Regions from separate parts of the Aestuariimicrobium sp. Y1814 genome, predicted to be linked through region 2. Evidence: riboswitches for the same ligand, from Rfam matches in the RefSeq annotation. Region 2 holds a riboswitch; the other holds the start of a gene.
The links. A riboswitch is a leader RNA that binds a small molecule or an ion and turns the genes downstream of it on or off. The one in region 2 is predicted to bind cobalamin.
Positions count from the first base shown of each region.

Region 1: linked by a shared signal. The riboswitch ahead of ACQE3C_RS11860 (FG-GAP-like repeat-containing protein) and the one ahead of ACQE3C_RS13115 (hypothetical protein) in region 2 are both predicted to bind cobalamin.

Region 1 is NZ_JBNJRW010000010.1:55,719-59,805, reverse strand. It holds gene ileS (isoleucine--tRNA ligase) at 1-1,310, opposite strand, end outside; gene ACQE3C_RS11860 (FG-GAP-like repeat-containing protein) at 1,592-2,839, opposite strand; cobalamin riboswitch at 2,838-3,030, opposite strand; partial or broken gene ACQE3C_RS11855 (NAD-dependent epimerase/dehydratase family protein) at 3,216-3,698, opposite strand; gene ACQE3C_RS11850 (FAD-dependent oxidoreductase) at 3,792-4,087, shown strand, end outside.
Region 2 is NZ_JBNJRW010000012.1:64,917-69,003, forward strand. It holds gene ACQE3C_RS13110 (MFS transporter) at 1-1,193, shown strand, start outside; gene ACQE3C_RS13115 (hypothetical protein) at 1,379-2,557, opposite strand; cobalamin riboswitch at 2,693-2,910, opposite strand; gene ACQE3C_RS13120 (cation-translocating P-type ATPase) at 3,042-4,087, shown strand, end outside.

The DNA.
Region 1 (4,087 bases), on a different contig from region 2:
ATGTACCACGACGGCTGGGCGTAGTAGAGCAGCGCGGTGTGGCAGCGCCAGCAGTGCGGGTAGCTGTGCTCGTAGTCGAGGTGGCGGAACAGCCGGCCACGCTGCTCGAGGTCGACGAGCAGGTCGGCGTCGGCGGTCTTGAAGAACTTGCCGCCGACCAGGTCGAGGCCGGGTTCAAAGGTGCCGTCGGGGCGCACCGGGTTGACCATCGGCAGCCCGTAGCTGCGGCACACGGCCATGTCGTCGGCGCCGAAGGCGGGGGCCTGGTGCACCAGGCCGGTGCCGTCCTCGGTGGTCACGTAGTCGGCCAGCACGACGAAGTGCGACCGGGTGCCGGTCTCGGGTCGTCCGGCGGCCTCGGGGAACTCGACCAGGTCGAAGGGCCGGTCGTAGGTCCAGTTCTCGAGCTCGGAGCCCTGGTGGCGGGCCAGCTCACGCCAGGCCGGCTCACCTTCGGCGGGGGTGCCCAGCGCCTTGTCAACCAGCGGTTCGGCGACCACCAGCGACTCGGTGCCGTTGGTCATCACCACGTAGGTCACCTCGGGGTGGACAGCCACGGCGGTGTTCGAAACCAGCGTCCAGGGGGTGGTGGTCCAGACCAGCAGCGAGGCCTGGCCGGCGTACGGGCCGCTGGTCAGCGGCATCCGGACGTAGACCGACGGGTCGACGACGTCCTCATAGCCCTGGGCCAGTTCGTGGTCGCTGAGCGTGGTGCCGCAGCGCGGGCAGTAGGGGGCGACCCGGTAGTCCTCGACCAGCAGGCCCTTGTCGAAGACCTGCTTCAGTGCCCACCAGACCGACTCGACGTAGGACGGGTTCATCGTCCAGTAGGCGTCGTCCATGTTGACCCAGTACCCCATGCGGGTGGTCAGCTCGGCGAAGGCGTCGACGTGCCGGGTGACCGACTCACGGCACTGGGCATTGAACTCCTCGACACCGAAGGCCTCGATGTCGGGCTTGCCGTTGAACCCGAGTTCCTTCTCGACGGCCAGTTCGACGGGCAGGCCGTGGCAGTCCCAGCCGGCCTTGCGTTCGACGTGGTAGCCCTGCATCGTGCGGAAGCGCGGGAAGACGTCCTTGAAGACGCGGGCCTCGACGTGGTGGGTGCCCGGCTGGCCGTTGGCGGTCGGCGGGCCCTCGTAGAAGGTCCACGGCTCGGCGCCCCGGGTCTTGGCCAGGCTCGCCTCGAAGGTCTGGTTCTTGTCCCAGAACGTCAGGATGTCGTGGTCGAGCTCGGGGAAGGACACGTGTGCGGGCACGGCGTTGTACGTGCGCTCAGCGTTCGCGGGGGTGACGTTCTGGCTTGTCATGCGGCGGTTCCTTCAACACGGCGGGTTGGGTTGAAGGGACGAGGCGAGCCCCGCGGTACCACCCTTCGTTGGGGCCCGTGGGCCCCCACTCATTCGTCGCCGCAGCCGGTTCTAGTGGGGCGCTCCTACCCTGGGGCGGGAGGCCTGTTCTTCCGGCAGCTCCGGGGTGATGGCCCCATCAGTGCCGTGCGGACGTCAGTCATTGTAGGCGCCCCGGGCAACTCAGCGGAAATGCTGTGCCCGGGGCGCCGTCGGGATGGACCCGGAGGGGGTGGGAAGGGTCAGGCCATCAGGGTGTAGGCCTGGGTGCCGGTGGCGATCTGGCGCGGCAGGCTCCAGCTGCCGATCCGGTTCACGTAGGTGAACAGGGTGCCGTCATTGCGCTTGCCGACCAGGTCAGGGCGGCCGTCACCGGACAGGTCACCGGGGCTGAACGCGAGGGCGAAACCGTCCCAGCCGCGGCCGACCTGGCGGCCCGAGGCGATGTTGGCACCGGGGGCACCGGCGTACATCCACAAGGTGCCGTCGCCGCGGATCGCCAGCAGGTCGGAACGACCATCACCGGTGAAGTCGCCCACGCTGAGCAGCTGGGTCATCCCGTTCCAGTTCTTGCCGATGTGGGCGATGCCGGTCAGCCCGTTGGGGGTCATCACGTAGCGGAACAGGGCGCCGTCCGAGGCGCGGCGGGCCACCACGTACTGGGTGGACGACCCGTCGAGGCTGCCGACGGGGACGATCATGTCCATGCCACCCCAGTTCTGGCCGACCTTCTTCCAGCCGGACAGGTACCCGTTGCCGGTGGAACGGAACAGCCACAAGGAGTTGTCGTCGCCGCGGCGGGCCAGCAGGTCGCTGCGCCCGTCGCCGTCGACATCGGCAACCTGGGTGATGTAGGTCATCGCGCCCCAGCCGGCGCCGACCTGGCCGAGGTGGGTCAGCCCACCGGTGGTCGAACCGGCGAAGAACTGCAGGCGTCCCTGCCCGTCGATGGCGTAGATGTCGGCGACCCGGTCGCCGGTGTGGTCACCCAGCACCCGGGTGACCGGGGTCGAGATGCGCGGCGGCTCGAGCGGGTTCATCGGCCAGTCCGGGGCCGTGGCGGGGCCGGCGGTCCAGTCGACGTAGTGCCAGCCCTCGACGGTGCCGGGCTGCGGGGTGGACAGGGTGGCGCCGACTTCGGAGAAGGTCCAGTCGATGTCGGTACCGTCGACCTCGCCGTTCCAGTAGGACCAGAAGTGGTTGGCAGCCACCGGGTGGCCGTTGATGGACTCGATGAAGTCGGTGCCGGTGACGGTGAAGCCGGCGCTGATCAGGGCCGCTCGTCCGTTGGTGAACTCGGTGGCGCAGCCGCCGGCCTGCTTGCCGGTCTGGTCCTGGACGACCACCCAGACGTTGTCGGCGGCCAGGCACGCCTCGGCGGCCTGGGCGTTGGCGGGGGTGATGGGGGTCTCGGCCCGGGCAACGGTGCCCTGGGTCACGAGCAGGCTGGCGACAACCCCGAGCGCCAGCGCGAGACGACGAATCCGCATGGGATCTTTCCTTTCGACGGACCCACGCTCGCCGCAGGAAGCCCCATGGCCCCCACCCTCGACCGCGCGAGTCACCAGTGGTGGTGTCGAGGTTCGGTCCGGCTCTCACGGTTGCGGGTCAGCCCGGGGATTGCACCCGGTTCTCCGCTCGACCCCTGCACTCTAGCAGCAGCGTCTGTGGAGCGGCGGTCACGGGGCGCACCGTGTGCCCCACGGGCATATCGCGGCAGCGTTCCACTTCGATGGCGAGTTGGGAAGCGGGCAGGGCTGCGATCGGGGTGCCGTCATCCATCCGCTGCTGGACTGCCTCGGTGCGGTGCGGCAGCAACCACCGCGGGGCGAGGTCGTCCGGGGTCGGGAAGGCCAGCCGCAGGGAGGTGACCCGCACCGGGTGCTGGGCGGCGAAGTCGCGGCAGGCGACCTCGCTGAGGCGCTTGGTGAAGCCGTAGAAGTCGGTCGCGTCGCCGGGGCCGGAGGGGTCGACCGGCACCTGCCCGTAGCGGGCGAACACCGACATCGAACTGATGTGCACCATCGGCTTGTCCAGCAGCAGGCACTGTTCCAGGCAGGTCACCACCGAGCCGACGTTGACGCCGTAGGCCCGCGAGACCCGTTCGGGGTCGGCGCGTTGCTCGGGGGTGAAGGCCAGCACCACAGCCATGTGGACGACCAGGTCGGCGTCACGGATGGCCTCGTTGACCTGGCTGGCGGACAGCGCATTGACCTGCTGGTAGTGCGCCGGCTCGTGGTCACCGGCGGGGCCGGGCAACAGGTCGGCGACCAGCACCTCGTGGCCCCGGGCGCGCAGGGCGGGGACGAGAAACGCCCCGACGTGCCCGCCGCCACCGATGATCGTCATCCGCACAAGGTGCAGCGTTCCACGGTGCCGCCGCGGTGGGCAAGGGGGTGCCCGGTTTGCGGAACGGATACCCCCGGGGGTATCTTCGTCCCCATGAGCCCCACCCCAGCGACCAACCGGCCCACCCGCATCGTCATCGTCGGCGGCGTCGCCGGCGGCATGAGCTGCGCAGCCCGCGCCCGGCGACTCGACGAGACCGCCGAGATCGTCGTGCTCGAACGCGGCGAGCACGTGTCCTTCGCCAACTGCGGCCTGCCCTACTACGTCGGCGGTGAGATCACCGACCCGGCGGCCCTGCTGGTGCAGACCCCGGACTCGCTTCGGGCCGCGCTGAACCTCGACGTGCGCACCGGGCACGACGTGATCGGCCTCGACCCTGACACCAAGTC
Region 2 (4,087 bases):
TCGCCCTGGTCGGGCTGGCCTCGCGGCTGCCGTGGCTGTTGTTCTCCCTGCCGGCCGGGGTGCTCAGCGACCGCTACGACCGACGGCTGCTGGTCGGGGCGATGGACGTGGTGCGCTGCGTGGTCGTCGCCGCCTTCGGGCTGCTGTTGTGGTTCCACCAACACGACCTGCCCACCCCCGAGGCGTTGGCAGCCGGCGCCGCTCCTCCGCCGAACGCGAACCTGCTGCTCGGGGCACTCGTGGGCGGTGCGCTGCTGCTCGGTTGCGCCGAGGTCGTGCGCGACAACACCGCCCAGTCGTTGCTGCCGTCAGTGGTTGACCGCTCACTGCTGGAGAAGGCCAACGGACGCCTGTGGGCCGCCGAAACGACCATGAACCAGTTCGTCGGCCCCCCGCTGGCCGGGGTGCTGGTCGCGGTGTCGGTGGCCTGGCCGTTCATCGGCAACGCGGGCCTGCTGGCTGCCTGTGCGGTGCTGGTGTTCTCGCTGCGGGGGAACTTTCGGCCCGGGGGTGCGGCGTCGGGCCGGATCAACTTCCGCGCCGAGATCAGCGAAGGGTTCCGGTGGCTGTGGGGCCACCACCTGCTGCGGGCGTTGGCGGTGGCCCTGGGCGTGATGAACCTGGCCGGCTCGCTCGCCGGTGTGGTCTTCGTGCTGTTCGCCCAGGAGGTGCTCGGCCTGTTCGACGGCTGGAAGTTCGGCGTGCTGCTCAGTGGTGCGGCGGCCGGTGCCGTGATCGGGTCGGTCCTCGCCGACCGGGTCATCGCACGGCTCGGGGAGGCCCGGGCCCTGCTGGTGTCGATCACCGTGATGGCGGTGACCCTGTTGTTCACCGCCGTGGTGTCGTCGGCCGCCCTGGTGTGGTTGGCGCAGCTGCTGTCCGGCGCCATGGTGGTCGTCTGGAACGTCATCACCGTCTCGCTGCGCCAACGGATCATCCCCGACCACCTGCTGGGCAGGGTGAACTCGGTCTACCGCTTCTTCGGGTGGGGCACGATCTCGATCGGCACCCTGGTCGGAGGCCTGCTGGTGAGCTGGTCACAACCGTGGCTGGGCCGTGAGTGGGCGCTGCGGGCCCCGTTCGTGGTGGGCGGCGCCCTGTACCTGGCGGTGCTGGTCTTCGCCGCCCGCCGGTTCACCCAGGACCGGATCGACCACGCCCGCAGCGCCGCGGAGGCGCCCGTCAGCGGCTGAGCACGTACTCACTGGACGAGAACCAGGGCGTCACTGGATGGATACCGTCTTAGGTGGCGGGTTTTCCTGCTCCCGGGGAGGAAAACCCGCCACTTAAGGCCCGCGCGGCACGGCAGCGATCCCAGCCGCCCACGACCGGCTCGGCACTGCTGCCCCCACGGCAGCAGCACAGGGGAACCCACCAGTCAGGCGGTGGCCCGCTGCCAGGGCCCGGTGACCACGCGCCCGGCACCCACCCCAGCAGCCACCCGAGCGCCGGCTGCCTGCGTGCCAACCTGCTCGGCGACCGCCCAGTCGTCCATGACGCGGACGGGGCCCGGGGCGGTCTTCAGCCCCAGGCGCCACCCGCGCAGGCAGGCGGCCACCCAGGTGGCGGTGCTGCAGTCAGCGGTCAACGTGTGGCTGATCGTCTGGTCGACCCACTTCTGGGCGCGGGCGACCACCTGCAGCACGGCGTCCACCGAAGCCACCTGCCCACCAGCGGGCTGCAGCCCCGGGCTGGTCCCGGCGGGCACCAGCCCCGGGGCGTCCGGGCTGATGCTGAGCAGGGCCGCGTTGCGCAGGCCGCCCGCCACCTTGAGCCGCAGCCGGTCCCAGTCGAGCCGGGCGGCCACCAGGCCGCGGCGCCCCTCGAGCATGTCGAGGGTGTCGATCGGCACGAGTCCCCGGCTCCACCCGGACGAGTGGACCGAGGCGAATGAGCCCCGCTCCCGGGCCAGGTCCGCCGAGGCGTCGATCGCATGCCACGAGATGAACTCGAGCAGCCGGTCGGCCAGCACCCGGGCAGCGGACGAGCCGTAGCCCAGCCCCAGGGCCTCGACCAGGTCACCGAAGCCGGCCACCCCCAGCGCCAACCGCCGGTCGGGATCGGTGACCGGGGCCAGGTCGACGCCCTCGTCCAACCGGCGGACCGCCCGTCGGACCGCCCCGGCCAGTCGGACCCACTCGACACCCACGCCGGGAGCGGCCAGGAACTGGGCCACGTTGAGCACACCGCGCCGCCCGGGTTCGGACCCCGGCACTCCCCCGCCGAGGTCACGGCCGGCGACGGCGTCCTTCCAGACCAGCGCCGTGACCCGCCCGGCGCGCAGCAGGCCCACCAGGTCGGCAAGGTGGTCCCTGGCACCGACGCGCCGGTGGGCCACTCGTCCAGCGCCGGCCAGGGCGACGTACTCCCCGTAGCGTTCAGCGAACGCGGCGCCGTCCAGCTCGGCCAGGTCAGCGGCTCGTCCGGTGTCGAACAGGCACCAGGTGCGGTCGTCGGCCACCCGTTGCATGAACTCGTCGCTGAGTCCGATGGTGCCCGGCGCACCGGGCGCCCGGTCGGTGGCGGGGTGGTGGAGTTGCCAGTCCTCGATGATCATGAATGCTGTCGTCCCTCGTGAAGCAGTCCGGATGCTTCCGCACCACCGGGGACGATCGGGTCTGGCGCCCAACGCCTGCCCACAGGCCGGCGTGACGCACGGATCCCGGGCCCTCCCACGGAGCCGCGGACCCCCACCGACGGTGGGGCGCTGGCAGGTCTTCGGACTCGTGGGCATTCGTGCTTCCTACTGCCCGTCGCTTCCCGGACCGTGTGGTCCAGTGCTTGATGACGGGGTTCGTTCCCACTTACCGCTGCGGGGCAGTCCCGGATTCCCACCGGGTTCCCTGTTGTCTCCCCCACCCGCTTCTCGTGCGATCGGCAGGTGTGGGAACCAGCTGCAGTCCCCACTGTAGCGGGCCACGGACGCGCCGGGGTGGGCGGCCGGCCGCGACGAAGTTTCCCACACTTGGTCGCTTCTCGAATGGCCCGCGTACCGTGGAAGCACAGAGCAGTTTGTCTTGCGAGCGCAGGAGCGGTGAGAGTTGACCAGCACACACCCGGCCCCCGGCACCCTCGAACCCATGACCGAGGCCCGCGGTCACGACACCGGCCCCGACGCCCGTGGTACCGACTGGACCCAGACCGAGGCCGCGGCGGCCCTGTCCCACTTCGAGGTGGACGCCGAGGCCGGGTTGTCCGACGACAAGGCCGCTGCACAACTGGCCAGCCATGGCCCCAACGAACTGGTCAGCGCCCCACCCGAACCGGGTTGGAAGAAGCTGCTGCGCCAGTTCCAGGACCCGCTGATCTACCTGCTGCTGGCCGCCATCGTGATCTCGCTGGCCGCCTGGGTCGCCGAGGGCGCCCACGGGGTGCCCGTCGACGCGATCGTGATCCTGGTCATCGTCATCGCCAACGCGGTGCTCGGTTACGTGCAGGAGTCCAGGGCCGCCGATGCGGTGGCCGCGCTGCAGAAGATGGCCCAGGTCACCAGCACCGTGGTGCGCGGCGGGCAGACCGTGCGCGTCCCGGCCGCAGAACTGGTGCCCGGCGACGTCATGCTGCTGGCCGAGGGTGACTCGGTCGGCGCCGACGCACGCCTGCTCAGCACGGCCTCCCTACAGGTCGCCGAGGCCTCACTGACCGGCGAGTCGACCGCGGTCACCAAGTCACCGGCGGTGATCGAGGGTGAGGTGCCGCTCGGCGACCGCACCAACATGGTCTTCAAGGGCACCGCGATCACCCAAGGCACGGGACGAGCGGTGGTGACGGCCACCGGCATGGACACCGAGATGGGCCACATCGCCACGATGCTCGCCCAGACCGAGCAGGAACCCACCCCGCTCAGCAAGGAAGTCGACTACATCGGCAAGACGCTGGGCATCGCGGTGATCATCATCGCCCTGGTCGTCATGGTCGCGATCTGGCTGACCAGCGGCATCTCGTCACTGCAGGACGCGGTCGACGTGCTGCTGGTCGGCGTGTCGCTGGCGGTGGCGGCGGTGCCGGAAGGGCTGCCGGCGATCCTGTCGGTGGTGCTGTCGATCGGCGTGCAGGCGATGAGCAAGCGCAACGCCATCGTGAAGAA